3 regions of the Streptomyces sp. NPDC005492 genome follow, and region 1 is predicted to be linked to each of the others. Evidence: riboswitches for the same ligand, from Rfam matches in the RefSeq annotation. Region 1 holds a riboswitch; each other region holds the start of a gene.
What was found. A riboswitch is a leader RNA that binds a small molecule or an ion and turns the genes downstream of it on or off. The one in region 1 is predicted to bind cobalamin.
Positions count from the first base shown of each region.

Region 1 (6,574 bases):
GGAGTCGCACCTCTCCCGGGTGATCGACCCGGCGGGCGGCTCCTGGTACGTGGAGCGGCTCACGGACGAACTGGCCCACGCGGGCTGGGAGTTCTTCCAGCACATCGAGCAACTCGGCGGCCAGGCCGCCGCGTTGCGTTCCGGCCGCCTCAGCGAGGACCTGGCCGCGACCTGGGCGGCCCGCAGCGCGAAGCTGGCCAAGCGACGCGAACCGATCACTGGCGTCAGCGAGTTCCCGAATCTCGCCGAACGCCTTCCCGAGCGCGCACCGGCCCCCGCCGAACCCTCCGGCGGACTGCCGCGCGTCCGCCGCGACGAAGCCTACGAGGCACTGCGCGCCCGCTCCGACGCCCATCTCGCGGCGACCGGCTCCCGGCCGCGGATCTTCCTGGCCGCCCTCGGCCCGGCCGCCGAGCACACCGCCCGCCTCGCCTTCGCCACGAACCTGTTCCAGGCGGGTGGCATCGAGCCGGTCACCGAGGGCGAGTTCGCGGACAGCGGGGCCACCGAGGCCTGTCTGTGCTCCAGCGACGCCCTGTACGAGGAGCAAGCGGCCCAGACCGCCGGGGAGTTGAAGTCCGCCGGTGCCGGGCATGTGTTCCTCGCGGGGCGCCCCGCTCAGTACACGGGTGTCGACGCCTATGTCTTCGCGGGCTGTGACGCCGTGGCCGTACTGTCCGCCACCCTCGACCGCATGGGAGTGTCCTGATGGCAGCGATGGGGCGCATCCCCGACTTCTCCGGGATCGAGCTGGGGGCCCCGGCCGCAGAAGCCGGCCCCGACGAGTGGCGTGACGCCGTCAAGAAGGCGGCCGGCGGCGACGATCTGCTCTGGGAGACCCCGGAGGGCATCGCGGTCAAGCCGCTGTACACCGGGCAGGACCTGGAGGGCCTGGACTTCCTGGGCACCTACCCGGGCATCGCGCCGTATCTGCGGGGCCCGTACCCGACGATGTACGTCAACCAGCCCTGGACGATCCGGCAGTACGCGGGCTTCTCCACCGCCGAGGAGTCCAACGCGTTCTACCGGCGCAATCTGGCGGCCGGCCAGAAGGGCCTGTCGGTCGCCTTCGACCTGCCCACGCACCGGGGTTACGACAGCGACCACCCGCGCGTGACCGGTGACGTCGGCATGGCCGGTGTCGCCATCGACTCGATCTACGACATGCGGCAGCTCTTCGACGGCATCCCGCTGGACAAGATGACCGTCTCGATGACGATGAACGGCGCCGTGCTGCCCGTACTCGCGCTCTACATCGTGGCCGCCGAGGAACAGGGCGTACCGCCCGAGAAGTTGGCCGGGACCATCCAGAACGACATCCTCAAGGAGTTCATGGTCCGCAACACCTACATCTATCCGCCGAAGCCGTCGATGCGGATCATCTCCGACATCTTCGCCTTCACCTCGCAGCGGATGCCCCGCTACAACTCCATCTCCATCTCCGGCTACCACATCCAAGAGGCGGGCGCGACGGCCGACTTGGAGCTTGCGTACACCCTCGCGGACGGGGTGGAGTACATCCGGGCGGGCCGCGCGGCGGGGATGGACGTGGACACGTTCGCGCCCCGGCTGTCATTCTTCTGGGCGATCGGCATGAACTTCTTCATGGAGATCGCGAAGCTGCGGGCGGCGCGCCTGCTGTGGGCGAAGCTGGTCAGGCAGTTCGATCCGCAGAACGCCAAGTCCCTCTCCCTGCGCACCCATTCACAGACCTCGGGCTGGTCGCTGACCGCACAGGACGTGTTCAACAACGTCACGCGTACGGCCGTGGAGGCGATGGCGGCCACCCAGGGCCACACGCAGTCGCTGCACACCAACGCCCTCGACGAGGCGCTCGCGCTGCCCACCGACTTCTCGGCGCGCATCGCCCGCAACACCCAACTGCTGATCCAGCAGGAGTCCGGCACCACCCGGGTGATCGACCCGTGGGGCGGCAGCGCCTACGTCGAGAAGCTGACCTACGACCTCGCGCGCCGGGCCTGGCAGCACATCGAGGAGGTCGAGGCGGCGGGCGGCATGGCCAAGGCCATCGACGCGGGCATCCCCAAGCTGCGCATCGAGGAGGCGGCGGCCCGCACCCAGGCGCGCATCGACTCCGGGCGTCAGCCGGTCATCGGCGTCAACAAGTACCGGGTGGAGACCGACGAGCAGATCGACGTCCTCAAGGTCGACAACTCCTCCGTACGCACCCAACAGATCGAGAAACTGCGGCGGTTGCGCGCCGAGCGCGACCAGCAGGCCTGCCAGGACGCGCTGCACGCGCTGACCCGGGCGGCCGAAGGCACCGGCAATCTCCTGAAGTTGGCGGTGGACGCGGCCCGTGCGAAGGCGACGGTCGGCGAGATCTCCGACGCGCTGGAGAAGGTCTACGGGCGGCACGCGAGCCAGATCCGTACGATCTCCGGTGTGTACCGCACCGAAGCCGGCGAGTCCCCGTCCGTCGAGCGCACCCGCGCCCTCGTGGCCGAGTTCGAGGAGGCCGAAGGCCGCCGCCCGCGCATCCTGGTCGCCAAGATGGGCCAGGACGGCCACGACCGGGGCCAGAAGGTGATCGCCACCGCCTTCGCCGACCTCGGCTTCGACGTCGACGTCGGCCCGCTGTTCCAGACCCCGGGCGAGGTGGCCCGCCAGGCCGTCGAGGCGGATGTGCATGTCGTCGGGGTGTCCTCGCTGGCCGCCGGACACCTCACCCTCGTACCGGCGTTGAAGGAGGCCCTCGCCGAGGAGGGCCGTGAGGACATCATGATCGTGGTCGGCGGGGTGATCCCGCCGCAGGACGTGCCCACGCTCCTGGAGATGGGCGCGGCGGCCGTGTTCCCGCCCGGGACGGTGATCCCGGACGCGGCGTACGACCTGGTCGAGCGACTGGCCGCCGACCTCGGGCACAGCCGGTGATCGATGTCGACACCTATGTGAAGGGCGTCCTCGACGGGAAGCGGGCGCTGGTGGCCCGCGCCATCACGCTCGTCGAGTCGACGAGGCCCCAACACCGGGTCATGGCACAGGAGTTGCTGACCGGACTGCTGCCGCACAGCGGGCGGGCGCGGCGGATCGGCATCAGCGGTGTGCCGGGCGTGGGCAAGTCGACGTTCATCGACGCGTTCGGCACGCTGCTCACCTCGCTGGGGTTCCGGGTCGCGGTGCTCGCCGTCGACCCGTCGTCGACCCGGACGGGCGGATCGATCCTCGGCGACAAGACACGCATGGAGCGGCTGGCGGTGGACCCGGCGGCCTTCGTCCGGCCCTCCCCCACGGCCGGCACGCTCGGCGGGGTCGCGAAGGCGACCCGGGAGTCGATCGTGGTCATGGAGGCGGCGGGCTACGACGTCGTGCTCGTGGAGACGGTCGGTGTCGGCCAGTCCGAGACCGCCGTGGCCAACATGGTCGACTCCTTCCTGCTGTTGACGCTCGCCCGCACCGGGGACCAGCTGCAGGGCATCAAGAAGGGCGTCCTGGAACTCGCGGACGTCATCGCCGTCAACAAGGCCGACGGCCCGCACGAGCGCGACGCGCGGGGCGCGGCACGGGAGTTGGCGGGCGCGCTGCGGCTGATGCATCCCGCCGACGCGGCCTGGACACCGCCGGTGCTGAGTTGCAGCGCCCGTGAGTCGACCGGCCTGGACACGGTGTGGGAGCGACTCGAACAGCACCGGACGCTGCTCGACTCCACCGGCCGGCTCGCCGCCAAGCGGCGCGACCAGCAGGTGGACTGGACCTGGACGATGGTCCGCGAGGAGCTGCTCGGCCGACTGCGCTCCGACCCGGCCGTACGCGCTCTCGGTCCCGCGCTCGAACAGCAGGTCAGGGACGGTGAGTTGACCGCGACGCTGGCCGCCGAGCGCATCTTGCGGGCGTTCGGGAGCGACACCGGCGAGAACTCTCGCCCCACCCCGTAAGCTGGGTGGTGCAGTTGGTTCGCCCCGTCCGCCAGACGGGATGCGTCGCAAGAGGGAACCCGGTGGAAATCCGGGACTGCCCCGCAGCGGTGAGTGGGAACGACCGCCGTCATACGCACTGGGCCCGAGACAACAGGGCCTGGGAAGCGACGGCCAGTAGGTGTCCTCCGTACGGAGGGCGCGCCCACGAGTCCGAAGACCTGCCGACCGCCCGCGCGCGAAGGAGTCGTGCGCGGAATCCCGGTGACCTCGTGGGCGGGTCGGCGTACACATCGGCGGGCACGACAACCGTCCGGTCTGGCGTTCCTTCGCGCTCTCGTCCCGTCGCCGGGATCACAGGGAGACAGCTCGCGAAGGAGAGTTCCGTGACAACGAAGTCCGCAGCCGCGGCAGCACGGGCCACCGTGTACGGCTACCCCCGTCAGGGGCAGGGCCGGGAACTGAAGAAGGCCGTCGAGGGGTACTGGCAGGGCCGCGTCGACGCCGACGCCCTGAGGGCCAGCGCCGCCGAACTGCGCGGCGCCACCTGGCGGCAACTGGCCGGGGCCGGCCTCCACGAAGTGCCGACCGGCGACTTCTCGTACTACGACCATGTCCTGGACACCAGCGTCATGGTCGGCGCGATCCCCGCCCGCCACCGCGCCACCGTCGAACTCGACGCGCTGGACGGGTACTTCGCGATGGCGCGCGGCACCCAGGACGTGGCGCCGCTGGAGATGACGAAGTGGTTCGACACCAACTACCACTATCTCGTCCCCGAGTTGGGGCCCGACACGGTCTTCACCGCCGACTCCGGCAAGCAGGTCGGCGAACTCCGTGAGGCCCTCGCGCTGGGTCTCGCCGCCCGCCCGGTCCTCGTCGGACCGGTCACCTATCTGCTGCTCGCCAAGCCCGCGCCCGGTGTGTCCCCGGACTTCGATCCGCTGACCCTGCTGGACCGGCTGCTGCCGGTGTACGCCGAGGTCCTCGCCGATCTGCGGGCGGCGGGCGCGGAGTGGGTACAGCTCGACGAGCCCGCCCTGGTCCAGGACCGCACCCCGGCCGAACTGGGCGCCGCCGCACGGGCGTACGGCGATCTCGGGGGCCGCACCGACCGGCCGAAGCTCCTGGTCGCCTCCTACTTCGACCGGCTCGGCGAGGCGCTGCCCGTGCTCGCCAAGGCGCCGGTGGAGGGGCTCGCGCTCGACTTCACCGAGGCCGCCGCCGCGAACCTGGACGCCCTGGCCGCGGTGGGCGGGCTGCCCGGCAAGCGGCTGGTCGCCGGGGTCGTGAGCGGCCGCAACATCTGGGTGAACGATCTCACCAAGTCCCTTGCCACGCTGGGCACTCTGCTCGGTCTCGCCGACCGGGTCGACGTGGCCGCCTCCTGCTCGCTCCTGCATGTGCCGCTCGACGCGGCGGCCGAGCGGGACATCGAGCCGCAGATCCTGCGCTGGCTCGCGTTCGCCCGGCAGAAGACGGGCGAGATCGTCACCCTCGCCAAGGGCCTGGCCCAGGGCACAGACACGATCGCCGCCGAACTCGCCGCCAACCGCGCCGATCTGGCCTCCCGCGCCGGTTCGACACTCACCCGCGACCCCGCCGTACGGGCCCGGGCCGCCGCCGTCACGGACGCGGACGCCCGCCGCGCGCAGCGCTACCCCGAGCGGACCGCCGCCCAGCGCGCGCACCTGAACCTGCCGCCGCTGCCGACGACCACCATCGGCTCGTTCCCGCAGACCGCTGAACTGCGCGCCGCGCGAGCCGACTTGAGGGCGCGGCGGATCGACACGGCCGGGTACGAGGAGCGCATCAGGGCCGAGATCCAGGAGGTGATCTCCTTCCAGGAGAAGACCGGCCTCGACGTCCTGGTGCACGGCGAGCCCGAACGCAACGACATGGTCCAGTACTTCGCCGAACAGCTCACCGGCTATCTCGCCACCCGGCACGGCTGGGTCCAGTCCTACGGCACCCGGTACGTCCGCCCGCCGATCCTGGCCGGCGACATCTCCCGCCCCGACCCGATGACGGTGCGCTGGACGACGTACGCCCAGTCGCTCACCCCACGCCCGGTCAAGGGCATGCTCACCGGACCGGTCACCATGCTCGCCTGGTCCTTCGTCCGCGACGATCAGCCGCTCGGCGACACCGCCCGCCAGGTCGCGCTCGCCCTGCGCGACGAGGTCAACGACCTTGAGGCGGCCGGGACTTCGGTCATCCAGGTCGACGAACCCGCCCTGCGCGAGACCCTGCCGCTGCGCGCCGCCGACCACCCCGCCTATCTGGCCTGGGCGACGGAGGCGTTCCGGCTGACCACGAGCGGGGTGCGTCCGGAGACACAGGTCCACACGCACATGTGCTACGCCGAGTTCGGCGACATCGTCGGGGCCATCGACGATCTCGACGCGGACGTCATCAGCCTCGAAGCCGCCCGCTCGCACATGCAGGTCGCCCGTGAGCTGGCCGCCCACGGGTATCCGCGCGAGGCGGGACCCGGGGTGTACGACATCCACTCGCCGCGCGTTCCGAGCGCGGCCGAGGCGGCGGCCTTGCTGCGCAAGGGACTTGAGGCCATCCCGGCGGACCGGTTGTGGGTCAACCCGGACTGCGGCCTGAAGACCCGCGGCTGGCCCGAGACCCGAGCGTCCCTGGAGAACCTGGTCGCGGCGGCCCGCACGGTCCGTACGGAACTCGCCGGT
Region 1 covers NZ_JBEXDX010000032.1:27,826-34,399, forward strand. The annotation lists gene ABZT04_RS32455 (methylmalonyl-CoA mutase family protein) at 1-709, shown strand, start outside; gene scpA (methylmalonyl-CoA mutase) at 718-2,895, shown strand; gene meaB (methylmalonyl Co-A mutase-associated GTPase MeaB) at 2,892-3,896, shown strand; cobalamin riboswitch at 3,895-4,119, shown strand; gene metE (5-methyltetrahydropteroyltriglutamate--homocysteine S-methyltransferase) at 4,262-6,574, shown strand, end outside.

Region 2 (6,574 bases), on a different contig from region 1:
CGACCGCGGAGTAGTAGAGCAGCAGGAAGACCGCGATCGCGAAGGCGGAGCCGAGGATGTCCAGGCGCAGCATCTGCCGCCACTCACCGCGCCGTAGCGCCTCCGTGTCCAGCCCCTTGGCCCGCGCCTCCACCAGGGCCCGGTCCCGCAGGCTCACCATGATCTGGTCGCGCAGCCCGGGCGCCAGCTCGCGCAGGGCGAACAGGGTCACGACGAACACGATCAGCCCGGCCGCTCCGGAGTAGCGCAGTTCGTCCTGCCAGGTGGCTGAGGAGAGCGTGTTGCTGGTCACCGAGGTGACGACCAGGCTGCCGATGACCGGGCCCATCGTCCAGTAGCCCATCGCGGTCGCGCGGCCGAGTTGCGGCGAGAAGTCTCTGATCAGGGCCGGGGTCGCGACGAGCACGATGCCCTCGATGAAGCTCACGACGGCGAACAGCACCAAGTACGTCGTCTTGCCGCCCGCGTTGGGCAGTCCGAAGAAGACCAGGAGCGCGGCGATGAGCAGTCCGTAGACCACGAGGTTCGCCCGCCCCCAGCGGTCCGCGAGGCCGGCCACGAGCGAGGCGAAGGCCCCGACCGCGTTGCCGACGACCGAGACCCACACGAAGTAGCGGTAGGTCATGTCGAAGTGCGTGATGATCGACGTCGCCACCGCGTACTGGATGTAGAGCATGTAGTAGAGCACGACGGTCGTGACCACCACGATCGCCAGGTACGACATGCGCCGCCCGGTGGCCGGATATGCCGTCAGTTCGCGGCGGTACAGCCGGGCGAGCGAGCCACGAGCACCGGCGCCGGGCGCGTCGGCGCCGTCGTCTCTCGTGTCGAATGGTGCGGAGGCGGAGGACATGCGACTCCTTGTGCAAAGGCCGGGGACGGTGTGGACGGCGGGAAAGTGGGGGTTCCTTCCGTTCGAGCGGAGGCTAGTACCGACTGGTCGGTATGGCTAGATGTGCGACACCGACTCGCATGTCCCGGTCAAACAAGGGCCCCCGTCGTCCAGGTGGCCTCGTCGTCCACGTGCCGTTGCCGTCGTGGACCGTTTCCTGACCGTGCGGCAGCGGCTCGGGGAGCCTCGCCCCGATGCGGGCACTGCGAGCCCACCTCGCGCGCCATTGCCCCAAGCTCGTGGAGACGCTCCAAGTCCTCGGCGCGGGAGGGCTGTTGTGTACGAGCGGTACTGGGTTGGCGACCCCGTCCAGATCGTCGCGGGCTATTGCCTGGGCCAAGACAAGACCGCCCGCCTCGAGCTCGTGGACGGATCGCTCGAACTGCCGTCCTCCGGCTGCCCGTTCCGACGTGTAGGAGCACCCTCGAACCGCAAGGCGGCTTCAGGCGGGCTGCGGGACGGTGACGGGCAGTCGGTCGGGCGGGTCGTAGGGCATGCGCTCAGCCGTCGATGGTCACCGGCACCAACTGCACCGGGGCGGCCCTTCATTGGGCACGGCGGTGACGGGTGTCGCTGCGGACATCTCGCGAAGGGAGTTCAGTCGGCGGTGCAGTGCTTCAAGAGGTCGGCGACGAGCGGGTCGACGACCCGGTAGCGCACCACTCGCCCTTCCTTCTCGCCCACCACGACACCGGCGGCGCGCAGCAGGCGCAGGGCCTGGGAGACGGCCGGGTCGTTCATGCCGGTCGCGACGGCGAGGTCCGAGACGGCGAGAGGGCCCGCCTGATTCAGGGCCAGCAGGAGAGCGAGGCGTCCGGGGTCGGCGAGCAGGGCGAACCGCTCGGCCCAGGCGCGGACGTGGTCGGGCTCTCCGATGGCGGCGATCGCGTCGCAGACCCGGTGGCCGTCGATGGTGCGGCGGTCGGCGCGTTCGGCGGGAACGAGATGCATACGGCCATCCTTGCAGGCCCCGGTATGTGATCTTGAATACCTGCGCAGGTACGCAGCTATGCAAGTGAGCGTCAGGGGCCCTACGGTGGGCGGGCCGTGGTGTTCGGGAAGTCGGTGCGAAGCCGACGCGGCCCTCGCCACTGTGATCAGGGAGTTCGTCGCCCACGTCCCGCAAGGGACAGCCACTGGCCGTCGTGAGACGGCCGGGAAGGCGGGCGGTGGACGTACGACCTGTCAGCCAGGAGACCGGCCACGGCACTCACGAAGTGATCCACGAGGTGCTGGAGCGTGACCGCATGACCCTGACCGAGAACAAGCCTGCCTCCTTCCGGTGGCGGCGCGAGGACACCGTCAAGACGATCGGGCTGATGGCGGTGATCGCCGCCCTGCACGTCGCCGCCTTCGGGATCCTCTTCCTGCTCGTCGTGCCCGGTCACTACGAGATCGGCTCCAAGGCATTCGGCATCGGACTCGGCGTCACCGCTTACACGTTGGGCATGCGCCACGCCTTCGACGCCGACCACATCGCGGCGATCGACAACACCACCCGCAAGCTGATGGCCGACGGCAAGCGGCCGGTGTCGGTCGGGTTCTGGTTCGCACTCGGGCACTCCAGTGTGGTGGTCGTGCTGGCCGCGCTGGTGGCCGGTGGGGCCGCCATCGCGGGCACGCTCGTGAACGACGACTCCAGTGCGCACCAGACGCTCGGCGTCGTCAGCACGACCGTCTCCGGTTCCTTCCTCTACGTCATCGCCGCGCTCAACCTCGTGGCCCTGCTGGGCATCCTGAAGGTGTTCCGGTCGATGCGGGCGGGAACGTACGACGAGGCGGAGCTCCAACAGCACCTGGATTCGCGGGGCTTCATGAACCGCATCCTCGGCCGGCTCACCAAGTCCATCACCCGGCCCGGCCAGATGTTCCCGATCGGCCTGCTCTTCGGGCTCGGCTTCGACACCGCGACCGAGGTCACGCTGATGGTGATGGCGGGTTCGGGCGCGGCGGCCGGCCTGCCCTGGTACGCGGTCCTCTGCCTGCCCCTGCTCTTCGCGGCCGGCATGAGTCTGTTCGACACGCTCGACGGCACGTTCATGAACTTCGCCTACCAGTGGGCGTTCTCGAACCCGGTCCGCAAGGTCTTCTACAACCTCACGATCACCGGCCTGTCCATCGCCGTCGCCTTCTTCATCGGCACCATCGAACTCGTCGGCGTCCTGCACGACAAGCTCGAGCTGACCGACGCCACCACGAACTGGATCTCCGGCCTCGACCTGGACAACGTCGGCTACGTCATCGTCGGCCTGTTCGTCGTGGTGTGGGCGGCGGCGCTGGCCTATTGGAGGCTGGCCAAGGTGGAACAGCGGTGGGCGAACCAGCTGGCTGAGGGCGACTGACACTCCGTGACCGAACCGCCGACGGGCCGGGAAGCATCGCCTCGATGCTTCCCGGCCCGTCGGTCGTCTGTCGTGCGTATCCGCCGTGCGGCTCAGGGCAGGGCGATGCCGTCCAGCTTGCCGGCCTTGGCGTCGTCGACCAGGTTGGAGCGCTGGTCCACGCTCATCTGGACGCGCTGGCCGAAGTTGTCGGTCAGGACGATCCGTTGTTCGGCGGGGGCGTTCGGGTCGACGAAGAGCTGCGGAGAACCGTAGTCGCAGTTGCCGCAGAACGTCGCGACGAGTTGCAGTCCGTTGGTGTCGGTCACGGCGCTCCACCTCCGTGGGCGTGGGGCCGCGCCGCCGGCGTTCGGGCCGGCGGTGGCGGGGACTGTCCCAGGAATGCCTGGCGCTAGTGCTCTGCCTGCGGAGGTTCACCGGGTTGGCAGTACTGTCCGCGCATGACGCAGTTCCCCTGCACTTCGGAAGCCCTCGTCGTCCGCACCGACTTCTCGGCAGACGATGCTTGGGACGCTCTGAGGGCGACCCTGTTCTCGCCGAGCAAGGAGGGCTTCTTGGCCAACGTTGCCTTTGTCGACAACCGGCGGTACGAGGGTTTGACGCCCGACCAGGCGCTCGACCTGATCCCCGCGGAATATCAGCATCCGCTTCTTGTCCTGGCGGACTTCATAGCTGTCGCCTCGGCGGAACAACCACTCCTCGTAGTGGACAGGCGGGGTGAACGTGGGCGTTGGATCCGCGTTGTGACAGCCGAGTTGTGGAGCATCGAGAACAACCTCTCGGGCGCGAACATGGACTTCGAGGAGTTCGTCGGCGCCGCCGATGACGACGGCGTGTTCCGAGGGTTTTGATTCACTGGCCGTCAGGCGGTGTCAGGCTGCGGGTGCTTGGGGTCGTCCGCCCCAGCGGATGCCCTTTTCGCTGCGGATACGGCCGCGTTCTCGGCGCTGGGTGGCGAGTACGTCGGGGAGGCGGGTGTGGGCGCTGCGCCAGCGCAGGTAGGCGTGCGGGGACCGGGTCTGCATGGTGTGGTGGGCGTGGTGGGAGTTGGCGATGGAGAAGTGCCCCAGCGGTCCGAAGTGCGCCTCGATGGGGTTGGCCCACGAGGTGTAGGTCGGGGTGAAGCGCAGCTCGACCTTGATGTGATCGGCGTCCACGTCGTAGACCTCCTACGAGTCGCCGCCGACCGACAGCAGGCTGAGCTGCAGGCGTTCGGCGACCCGATGCGCCTGTTCGTGCAGGCCCGCTCGGCGCAGGACCTGGGCGATCTGTTGGCCACAGCCGTCATATGCCAAGGAGCGGTGGAGCTGTCTGAGCCGTAGACGATCAGCATGCCCAAGTGGACGCCGTCCGCCTCCAGCGACAGGGCAGAGGGAACCGCGTCCGCGGCTTCACGAGCGAGCGGGCGGTCCGAAGAAGACGGCCGGTCCAGGTCGGTCCAGCCGCCCGCGCCGGCCGGAAGGCCGTTGTCCTCCGGCTGCAGGGGCGGTACCAGCCGTGCCGAGTACAGATAGAGCTCCGCCGCGGTGGCCCCCCAGCGCGGCCGACGCCACCTCGCTAACGGCGCGGGAACCTCCGCGAGGGTGATCGCGGCGGCCAGCAGCCGTGCCCGGTCCACCTCGGTGGCTCGGCGGAAGGCCACCTCCCGGTTCAGCGCCTCCACCTGCTGGCTGAGCACGACGAACCGGTCGGACGTCCCGGCCTTGACGAGATGCAGCTGCACGGCCGGCTGCGGGCCGTCCCACCAGGTGGCCCGTGCCCCGTGACAGCGGAAGCGCCCCGTGCGGCCGTCCATGTCCTTGAGGACCAGCGCGCCGGGCACGGGACTGCCGCTGCGCAGCCACCCAGCTGCTGACGCAGCGGCGGGGTGTCGTCGGACCGTAGATCGAACACGCCGGCGCCCGGGCGCAGCCGGTCGTCACAGCGGCTGGCAGCAGGTTTGGTGGCCAGCACGCGGCCGTCGGCCCCGCACCGCAGCACCGGATGGGGCAGCGGTCTGGTGCTGGCCCGGAAGAGGCCAGGGTCATGGAGCCACAGCCCGGTCGCCGAAGTACTCGCGGCCGCTCACCGCCTCGACGTCCACGTCGAAGACCAAGCGCACTACAACGCGGCAGCCCGCGTCGCCGCGGGCGATGGATTCCTCCGGGTCCACCTGCGCGTAGCCCAGGTTGCGGGCGGCGACGGTGCCGAAGACGTTGGCCGTCATCATGCACATCGACTCCGGCCCACGATCTGCGTGCCGACGGCCTGCCCCCACGAGACTGACGTAGCCGGACGCCTCCTCCAGGCCGATCACCGACTCCAGCGACGTCGCCAACTCGCGTACCAACGTCCGCAGGAACACGTCACGGTCCAGGGGAATCTCCACATCCGAAACCTGTTCCACGCCGGCTCCCTCGCGGGATGATCCTGCCCGCGCCCTTCAGCCCATCACCACCAGTCCCGTCGACAGGGGCGACCAACCGTTCACAGGATCAGCCCGCCACCCGACGGACACACATGGTTCATCAGGCAGGCAGGGGTAACCCGACAGACGACGGCGACCGGCTGTACGCAGCGTCAGCCGGCGGCAGACAGGACCGCCACCCAGGCTGGAGGAACCTCGTGAACGGCGAACCGACCATCCCATCCTGCGAGTCGCGTTTCCCCGCTGTCACGGCGAGCATCGCGGCCGCCCGGCACTGGGTCCGCGACTGCGTGGAAGGTTTCGGCGGCCCGCTGCACCAGCACCGGATGATCCAGACCGCCGAACTGCTCGTATCGGAAATGATCACCAACGCCATCCGCCACGGTGCCGGCCCACCACTGATCCGACTCACCTGGAACGGCCGGCTGCTACGCATCGCGGTCAGTGACTACAGCGATCGCTGGCCGCGCATGCGTGTCACGAAGAACACCGAGCCCGGCGGCTTCGGCATGCAGCTCCTCGAACGGCTCGCGCACCGCTGGGGTGTCACCCCGCGCCACCCCGGCAAAACTGTCTGGGCCGAACTCAGCCTCGCTCCCTGAGCCGGTCGCATGAGCGCTTGGCCGGACTGGGCGTCCGCGGTGCCTGACCGAGTATCGTGCAAGGTGATCGGTAGAGCCGCCGTGCGGCCGAGCCCGGGGAACTGGGGGCAAGAGCGTGGATGTCGTACCCGGCGTGGGCGGGCCTCTTGCCGTACCGCCACGTGGCGCGGTGCTGCAGATCAATCCGTTGCCTGACAGTACGGGGCTGGGGGCGATAGGGGAGATCAGCATGAACACACGGTCCGTATGGCAGCAGGCGCTGAATCAGCTGGTCGAGCGTCGCACGGATGTGCTGCATGTGGATCTGTCCCGGGTGAGGTTCGTGGATGTG
Region 2 covers NZ_JBEXDX010000052.1:20,609-27,182, reverse strand. The annotation lists gene ABZT04_RS39690 (MFS transporter) at 1-853, opposite strand, end outside; gene ABZT04_RS39685 (metalloregulator ArsR/SmtB family transcription factor) at 1,490-1,843, opposite strand; cobalamin riboswitch at 1,924-2,113, shown strand; gene ABZT04_RS39680 (HoxN/HupN/NixA family nickel/cobalt transporter) at 2,140-3,234, shown strand; gene ABZT04_RS39675 (hypothetical protein) at 3,327-3,542, opposite strand; gene ABZT04_RS39670 (hypothetical protein) at 3,675-4,085, shown strand; partial or broken gene ABZT04_RS39665 (IS630 family transposase) at 4,107-4,373, opposite strand; gene ABZT04_RS39660 (hypothetical protein) at 4,404-4,529, opposite strand; gene ABZT04_RS39655 (methanogen output domain 1-containing protein) at 5,258-5,620, opposite strand; gene ABZT04_RS39650 (ATP-binding protein) at 5,839-6,243, shown strand; gene ABZT04_RS39645 (STAS domain-containing protein) at 6,359-6,574, shown strand, end outside.
Region 2: linked by a shared signal. The riboswitch ahead of ABZT04_RS39680 (HoxN/HupN/NixA family nickel/cobalt transporter) and the one ahead of metE (5-methyltetrahydropteroyltriglutamate--homocysteine S-methyltransferase) in region 1 are both predicted to bind cobalamin.

Region 3 (6,574 bases), on a different contig from region 1:
CTCGACCAGGTCGCTCAGCTCCACCGGCACCTTCACCGGCGCACCCGGCTCGGCCAGCAACTCCTTCTCGACCAGCCCGAAATGCTCGGCCAGCGCGGCCCGCAGCCCCGGCAGCGCGTTGGCCTGCCCTCCCCACACCTGCGAGGCGCGCAGCACGGCCAGCACGAGGTTCACCCGCGCCTCGCCGACCGGTCCGCCGCCGAGGATGTGCAGACCGTCGCGGATCTGGACGTCCTTGATCTCGCACAGATAGCCGTCGATGTGCATCACGAACTCGTCGAACGCCGCGTCGTCCGGCTGGTCGTCCACATGCAGGTCGTGGTGGAGCTCGGCCGCCTTCACCAGCGTCCAGATCTGCGCGCGCACGGCCGGTGCCTTCGTCGGGTCCAGGTCGGACACGAGGGCGTACTCGTCGAGGAGTTGCTCCAGTTTCGCCAGGTCGCCGTAGGTGTCGGCACGCGCCATCGGCGGCACCAGGTGGTCGACGACCGTGGCGTGCCCGCGCCGCTTGGCCTGGGTGCCCTCGCCCGGGTCGTTGACGATGAACGGGTAGATCAGGGGCAGTTCACCGAGTACGGCATCCGGCGCGCAGCCGCCGCTCAGCCCAAGTCCCTTGCCCGGCAGCCATTCCATGGTGCCGTGCTTGCCCATATGGACGATCGCGTCGGCGCCGAAGCTGTTGTCCAGCCACCGGTACGCGGCCATGTAGTGGTGCGACGGCGGCATGTCGGGGTCGTGGTAGATCGCGATCGGGTTCTCGCCGAAGCCGCGCGGCGGCTGGATCATGACCACGACGTTCCCGAACTGCAGGGAGGCGAGCACGATGTCGTCGCCGTCCACGTACAGGTTGCCCGGCGGCTCGCCCCACGCGTCGAGCATGCCTTGACGCAGCTCGGGGTCCAGCTTGTCGAACCACGTCTGATAGTCGGCGAGCGGCACGCGGGCGGGCGCGGCGGCCAACTGGTCCTCGGTCAGCCACTCGACGTCATGGCCACCGGCCGCGATCAGCCGGTGGATCAACTCGTCGCCGTTGTCCGGGTGTTCGTCCACCGCGTACCCGGCGTCCCGCAGCGCGTCCAGCACCCGTACCGCCGAGGCGGGCGTGTCGAGCCCGACCGCGTTGCCGACCCGCGAGTGCTTGGTCGGATAGGCGGTGAACACGAGCGCGAGCCGCTTCTCGGCGTTCGGCTTGTGCCTCAACTTCGCGTGCCGTACGGCGATTCCGGCGACCCGCGCGGCCCGCTCGGGGTCGGCGACGTAGACCGCGACATCGTCCGGACCCTGCTCCTTGAAGGAGAAGGGGACGGTGATCAGCCGCCCGTCGAACTCGGGGATCGCTACCTGCATCGCCGCGTCCATGGGGGAGAGGGCGGCGTCCGACGCCCCCCACGCCGCCTGCGACGAGGTGAGGCAGAGCCCTTGCAGGACAGGGATGTCGAGGATGTTGAGCGCCTCGATGTCCCAGGCGTCCTCGTCGCCGCCCGCGGATGCCTCCGAGGCATGCGTGCCGCCGGCCGCGAGAACGGTGGTGATCAGCGCGTCCGCGCCGGACAGGAGCTCGTACACACCTGATTCCGCGCCGCGCAGTGAACCGCAGTACACGGCAAGGGCGTTGGCGCCCTTCGCCTCGATCGCGGTGCACAGCGTGTCCACGAAGGCGGTGTTGCCGCTCAGTTCGTGGGCGCGGTAGAAGAGCACGGCGACCGTCGGGCGGACCGTGTCGAGTTCGGGTTCGCCGTGGACGCCGTACTCGGGCATCTTCTGCGGCGCTTCGAAGCCCTCACCCGTGAGCAGCACCGTGTCGGAGAGGAAGCGGGACAGTTCGGCCAGGTTCTCCGGGCCACCCTCGACGAGATACCTGAGCGCCTCGGCGACGACACCGGCCGGTACCGACGACTCGGCCATCAACTCCGCGTCGGGGACGGTCTCCCCGCCGAGCAGCACGGTCGGAATCCCGGACGCCTTCAGCGCGGCGAGCCCGTCCTCCCAGGCGCGCTTGCCGCCGAGCAGTCGTACGACGGCGATGTCCGCGCCCGCGACGAGCGCGGGCAACTCGCCCGCGACGTCCACCCGGTTCGGGTTGCCGATCCGGTACCCGGCGCCGGAGGCACGCGCCGCCAGCAGATCCGTGTCGGCGGTCGACAACAACAACACTGTGCTCATGCGGGCGCTCCCGGTGGAATGAAAGGCAGTCCTTGCGGCGCGCCGGACTCGATGAGCCGCCACAGCGCGTCCGTGTCCGCGTGCTGTTCGATGAGGTCGCCGAGCCGGTCGAGCTGCTCCTCGCGCAGCGCGGCGAACGAGGTGTCGGCGGCCGGTACGAACCGGCGGCCCGCGGCGGCCGCCACCTCGCGCAGGAACGCCCGCCGGAACCCGTCCGACTCCAGCGAGCCGTGCCAGTGCGTACCCCAGGTCCGACCGACCCGGCAGCCGTCCAAGAAGGCTTCTCCGCCGGTCAGTTGGGCGACCCCGTGGTGGATCTCGTATCCCTCGACCCGCTCGCCGAGGGCTTCGCCGACGGGCCGGGTGAGGGTCTTCTCGCCGACGAAACGCACGCGCAGGGGCAGCACTCCGAGCCCGTCCACATGTCCGCGCCGGCTTTCGACCTCGTCCTCGATGTGCTCGCCGAGGATCTGGAAGCCACCGCAGATCCCGAGGATCGGGCGCTCCTCGGACGCCCTGCGGACCAGAGCGTCCGCGAGTCCCCGCTCCCGCAGCCACTCCAGCGCCTTGACCGTGCCCCGGGTCCCGGGGATGACGACGAGATCGGCGTCGGCCAGCTCCTCGGGCCGGTCCACGAACCGCACCACGACGCCCGGTTCGGCGGCCAACGCGTCCACGTCGGTGAAGTTGGACATGAGCGGGATCGCGCAGACGGCGACCCGCAGCACGTCCTCGCCGACCGGCGGCGCGGTGTTCGACTCACGGACGGTCCCGCGCAGCGAGATCCGCAGCCCGTCCTCCTCGTCGATCCCGAGCCCGTGCTGGAACGGCAGCACGCCGTAGGTCCGCCGCCCGGTGAGGTCGTGCAGCATCCCCAACCCCGGTTCCAGCAGGCTGACATCGCCCCGGAACTTGTTGACGAGGAACCCGGCGACGAGTGCCTGGTCCTCGGGCGACAGCAGCGCGACGGTCCCGAAGAATGAGGCGAAGACGCCACCGCGGTCGATGTCACCGACGACGAGCACGGGCAGTCCGGCGTTCCGCGCGATGCCCATGTTCACGATGTCGGTCCGCCGCAGATTGATCTCGGCCGGGCTGCCCGCCCCCTCACAGATCACCGCGTCATACGTGCCCCGCAACTCCGCGAGACAGTCCAACACCGTCCCGAGCAGCCGCTGTTGCCGCCCCCCGTGATAGCCGCGCGCGCTCATCTCGCCCACCGGCTTCCCCATGAGCACGACCTGACTGCTCTGGTCGCCGCCCGGCTTCAGCAGCACGGGGTTCATCAGTGCGGTCGGTTCGATGCGGCAGGCCTGGGCCTGCATGGCCTGCGCCCGCCCGATCTCGGCGCCCTCCCGGGTGACGAACGAATTCAGGGACATGTTCTGCGCCTTGAACGGCGCGACCTTCACGCCCTGCCGTACCAGCCACCGGCAGATTCCGGCGGTCACGACACTCTTGCCGGCGTCCGAGGTGGTCCCCGCGACCAGCAGTCCTCCGCCGCTCATGACGTGCGTCCCTTCAGCAGCAGCCGCCCGGCGACACTGGCCCCGAGCGCGAGCCAACTCACGCGCCGGGACAGCCGTACGGCCCGATCGATGTCCGGTACGGCGACGGCGCGCCCGGCGCCGTTGAGCACGGGCCGGTGCTCGACCCGGCCGCCGTAGGAGAGCGTGCCGCCCAGCCGCACGCCGAGGGCACCGGCGAAGGAGGCCTCCACGGGGCCGGCGTTGGGGCTCGGGTGCTTGGGGGCGTCGGTGCGCCAGGCGCGTGCAGCCCCGCGCCGGTCGCCGCCCGCGACGGTCGCGAGGACGGCGGTGAGGCGGGCGCCCGGCCAGCCGACGACGTCGTCGAGGCGGGCCGAAGCCCAGCCGTAGCGGCGGTACTTGGCGGACTTGTGGCCGACCATGGCGTCGAGGGTGTTCACGGCCCGGAACCCGACGAGCCCCGGCACCCCGCCCACGGCGCCCCACACCAGGGCGCCCACCACCGCGTCGGAGGTGTTCTCGGCGACGGACTCGACGACGGCCCGGGCGATCCCGTCGGCGTCGAGGGCCTGGGGGTCCCGCCCGCAGAGGTGCGGCAGGCGCGCCCGCGCACCATCGATGTCACCGGCCTCCAGTGCACGCCCGATGGCCCCGGCCTCGCGGGCGAGCGAGGTCCCGCCGACCACGGCCCAGGTGGCGGCGGCAGTGAGGGCGGCAGAGGCGGTACGGGACGGTCGTAGGGCCGAAGTGGCCGCGGCGGCCAGGGAGACGGCGCCTCCGACGCACACGGCGGTGTGCAGGGCGCCCCACCCGCGGTGGTCGCGCCACAGCAGTCGTTCCACGGCAGCGGCGGCACGGCCGAACGCGGCGACCGGATGCCCGCGGCGAGGATCGCCGAGCAGGTGGTCGCCGAGAAGGCCGGCGGCGGCGCCGTACGCGAAGACGCGATCGGCACGCATCGGCTCAGCCGATCGCCGGGTCGGACACGGTACTGGTACGGGACCTCGAACGGCAGCCGAGCATGGCGGTATGTCCTCACTCAGGGTGTCCACGCCCTGGTTCGACGAGACCGGCGGTGAGAGTTCCTGGCTCCCGGGGTTGTCTACCCCGGTGACAGTGGCGGGACCGCGCCGGATTCGCACCGGCTTCCTCTCCTGCCGCCGTACATGGCTCCGGCAGTCCACCACGGGGTTGGAAGGGGCGTCAACTTGCTGTTGACCTGCGGGGGAGGAGTGTGCTGATGCCCACACAGGGGTCGTCGAGGACGTCACGAAGACGTGGGGTGCGGGACGGTGGTCCGTCCCGCACCCCACGTTGGGTCCAACTGGCGGCCGGTCAGGCCACGATGATGGAGATCCCGTACGCCACCGCCGCCGCGCAGGCCGCGAAGCAGGCGTACGCGCCGGCCAGGGCGAGGGTCGCGGAGTCGCCCTGGGTGGTGGCCCGTTCGCGGCGGGAGAGGGCGGTGATGCCGAGGGTGAAGACGGCCACCAGGGCCACGGTGGCCGCGAGGCTGACGCCGAAGACGGAGCCGAGGGCTGCCCAGTCGATGTCCATGCTGATTCGTTCCTTCTCGTGCCTTCGTACCGGGGCGCGGGCTCAGACGGTGGCGGCCGGCGGGGTCGCCGGGGTCGCCGGGTCGGGCGTGGTGACGGCGGGCGGCGCGGGGATCGTCGCCGTGAGGCCCTCGGAGAGGGCGACCGACGGGGGCGGGGTGACGGCGGCGATCGCGGCGGTGACCACGCCGGCGGGCTCGTCGGACTCGTTGACGTTCGAGGCGTCGACCACCTGGCGGCGGGAGAGCAGCCAGATGCCGGTGCTGGAGGCGACCAGGAAGACGGCCACCAGTGCGGTGCCCCAGTCGCCGAGGTCGGTCACGGACTCGGCGAGCGCGCCGACCAGCGCGGCGGCCGGCAGCGTCAGGCCCCAGGCGACGAACATCCGGGTGGCGGTCGACCAGCGGACGACACCGCCCTTGCGGCCGAGCCCGGCACCCATCACCGAGCCGGAGACGGCGTGCGTGGTGGAGAGCGAGAAGCCGATGTGCGCGGAGGCCAGGATGACCGCGGCGGCGCTGGTCTGGGCGGCGAAGCCCTGCTGCGGCCGGAGGTCGGTCAGGCCCTTGCCCATGGTGCGGATGATGCGCCAGCCGCCGATGTAGGTGCCCATCGCGATGGCGAGGCCCGCGGAGAGGATGACCCAGGTGGGCGGGTCCGAGTCGGGGGCGATGGAGCCGCCGGCGATCAGGGCCAGCGTGATGATGCCCATCGTCTTCTGGGCGTCGTTGGTGCCGTGGGCCAGGGAGACCAGGCCGGCGGAGGCGATCTGGCCGACCCGGAAGCCCTTGTCGGCGGCCTTGCCGTCGGCGTTGCGGCTCAGGGCGTAGGAGAAGCGGGTGGCGACCATCGCCGCGACGCCCGCCACGATCGGAGCGGCGACCGCAGGCAGCAGCACCTTGGTGACCAGGACGTCGCTGTGCACCGCGCCGGTGCCGGCGGAGGCGATCGTCGCTCCGATCAACCCGCCCATCAGGGCGTGCGAAGAACTGGACGGGAGTCCGACGAGCCAGGTCACCAGGTTCCAGAGGATCGCGCCGACCAGCGCGGCGAAGATGACCTCGGGACGGATACCGCTCTCGTCGACGAGCCCCTTGGAGATCGTGTTGGCGACCTCCACGGAGAGAAAAGCGCCCACCAGGTTGAGGGTGGCCGACATGGCCACCGCGACCTTGGGCTTGAGCGCACCGGTCGAGATGGTGGTGGCCATCGCGTTGGCGGTGTCGTGGAAACCGTTCGTGAAATCGAACGCGAGAGCGGTGACAACCACAATCGCGAGAATCAGCGAGAAGCTTTCCATTTACCCAGGCAATCTTTCGAGGTCATCGGCGCGTTGACCGTAGGCAACCTGAATGAACGGAAGATGAA
Region 3 covers NZ_JBEXDX010000018.1:107,187-113,760, forward strand. The annotation lists gene cobN (cobaltochelatase subunit CobN) at 1-2,163, opposite strand, end outside; gene ABZT04_RS24305 (cobyric acid synthase) at 2,160-3,671, opposite strand; gene ABZT04_RS24310 (cobalamin biosynthesis protein) at 3,668-4,609, opposite strand; cobalamin riboswitch at 4,709-4,851, opposite strand; gene ABZT04_RS24315 (hypothetical protein) at 4,986-5,207, opposite strand; gene ABZT04_RS24320 (inorganic phosphate transporter) at 5,250-6,506, opposite strand.
Region 3: linked by a shared signal. The riboswitch ahead of ABZT04_RS24310 (cobalamin biosynthesis protein) and the one ahead of metE (5-methyltetrahydropteroyltriglutamate--homocysteine S-methyltransferase) in region 1 are both predicted to bind cobalamin.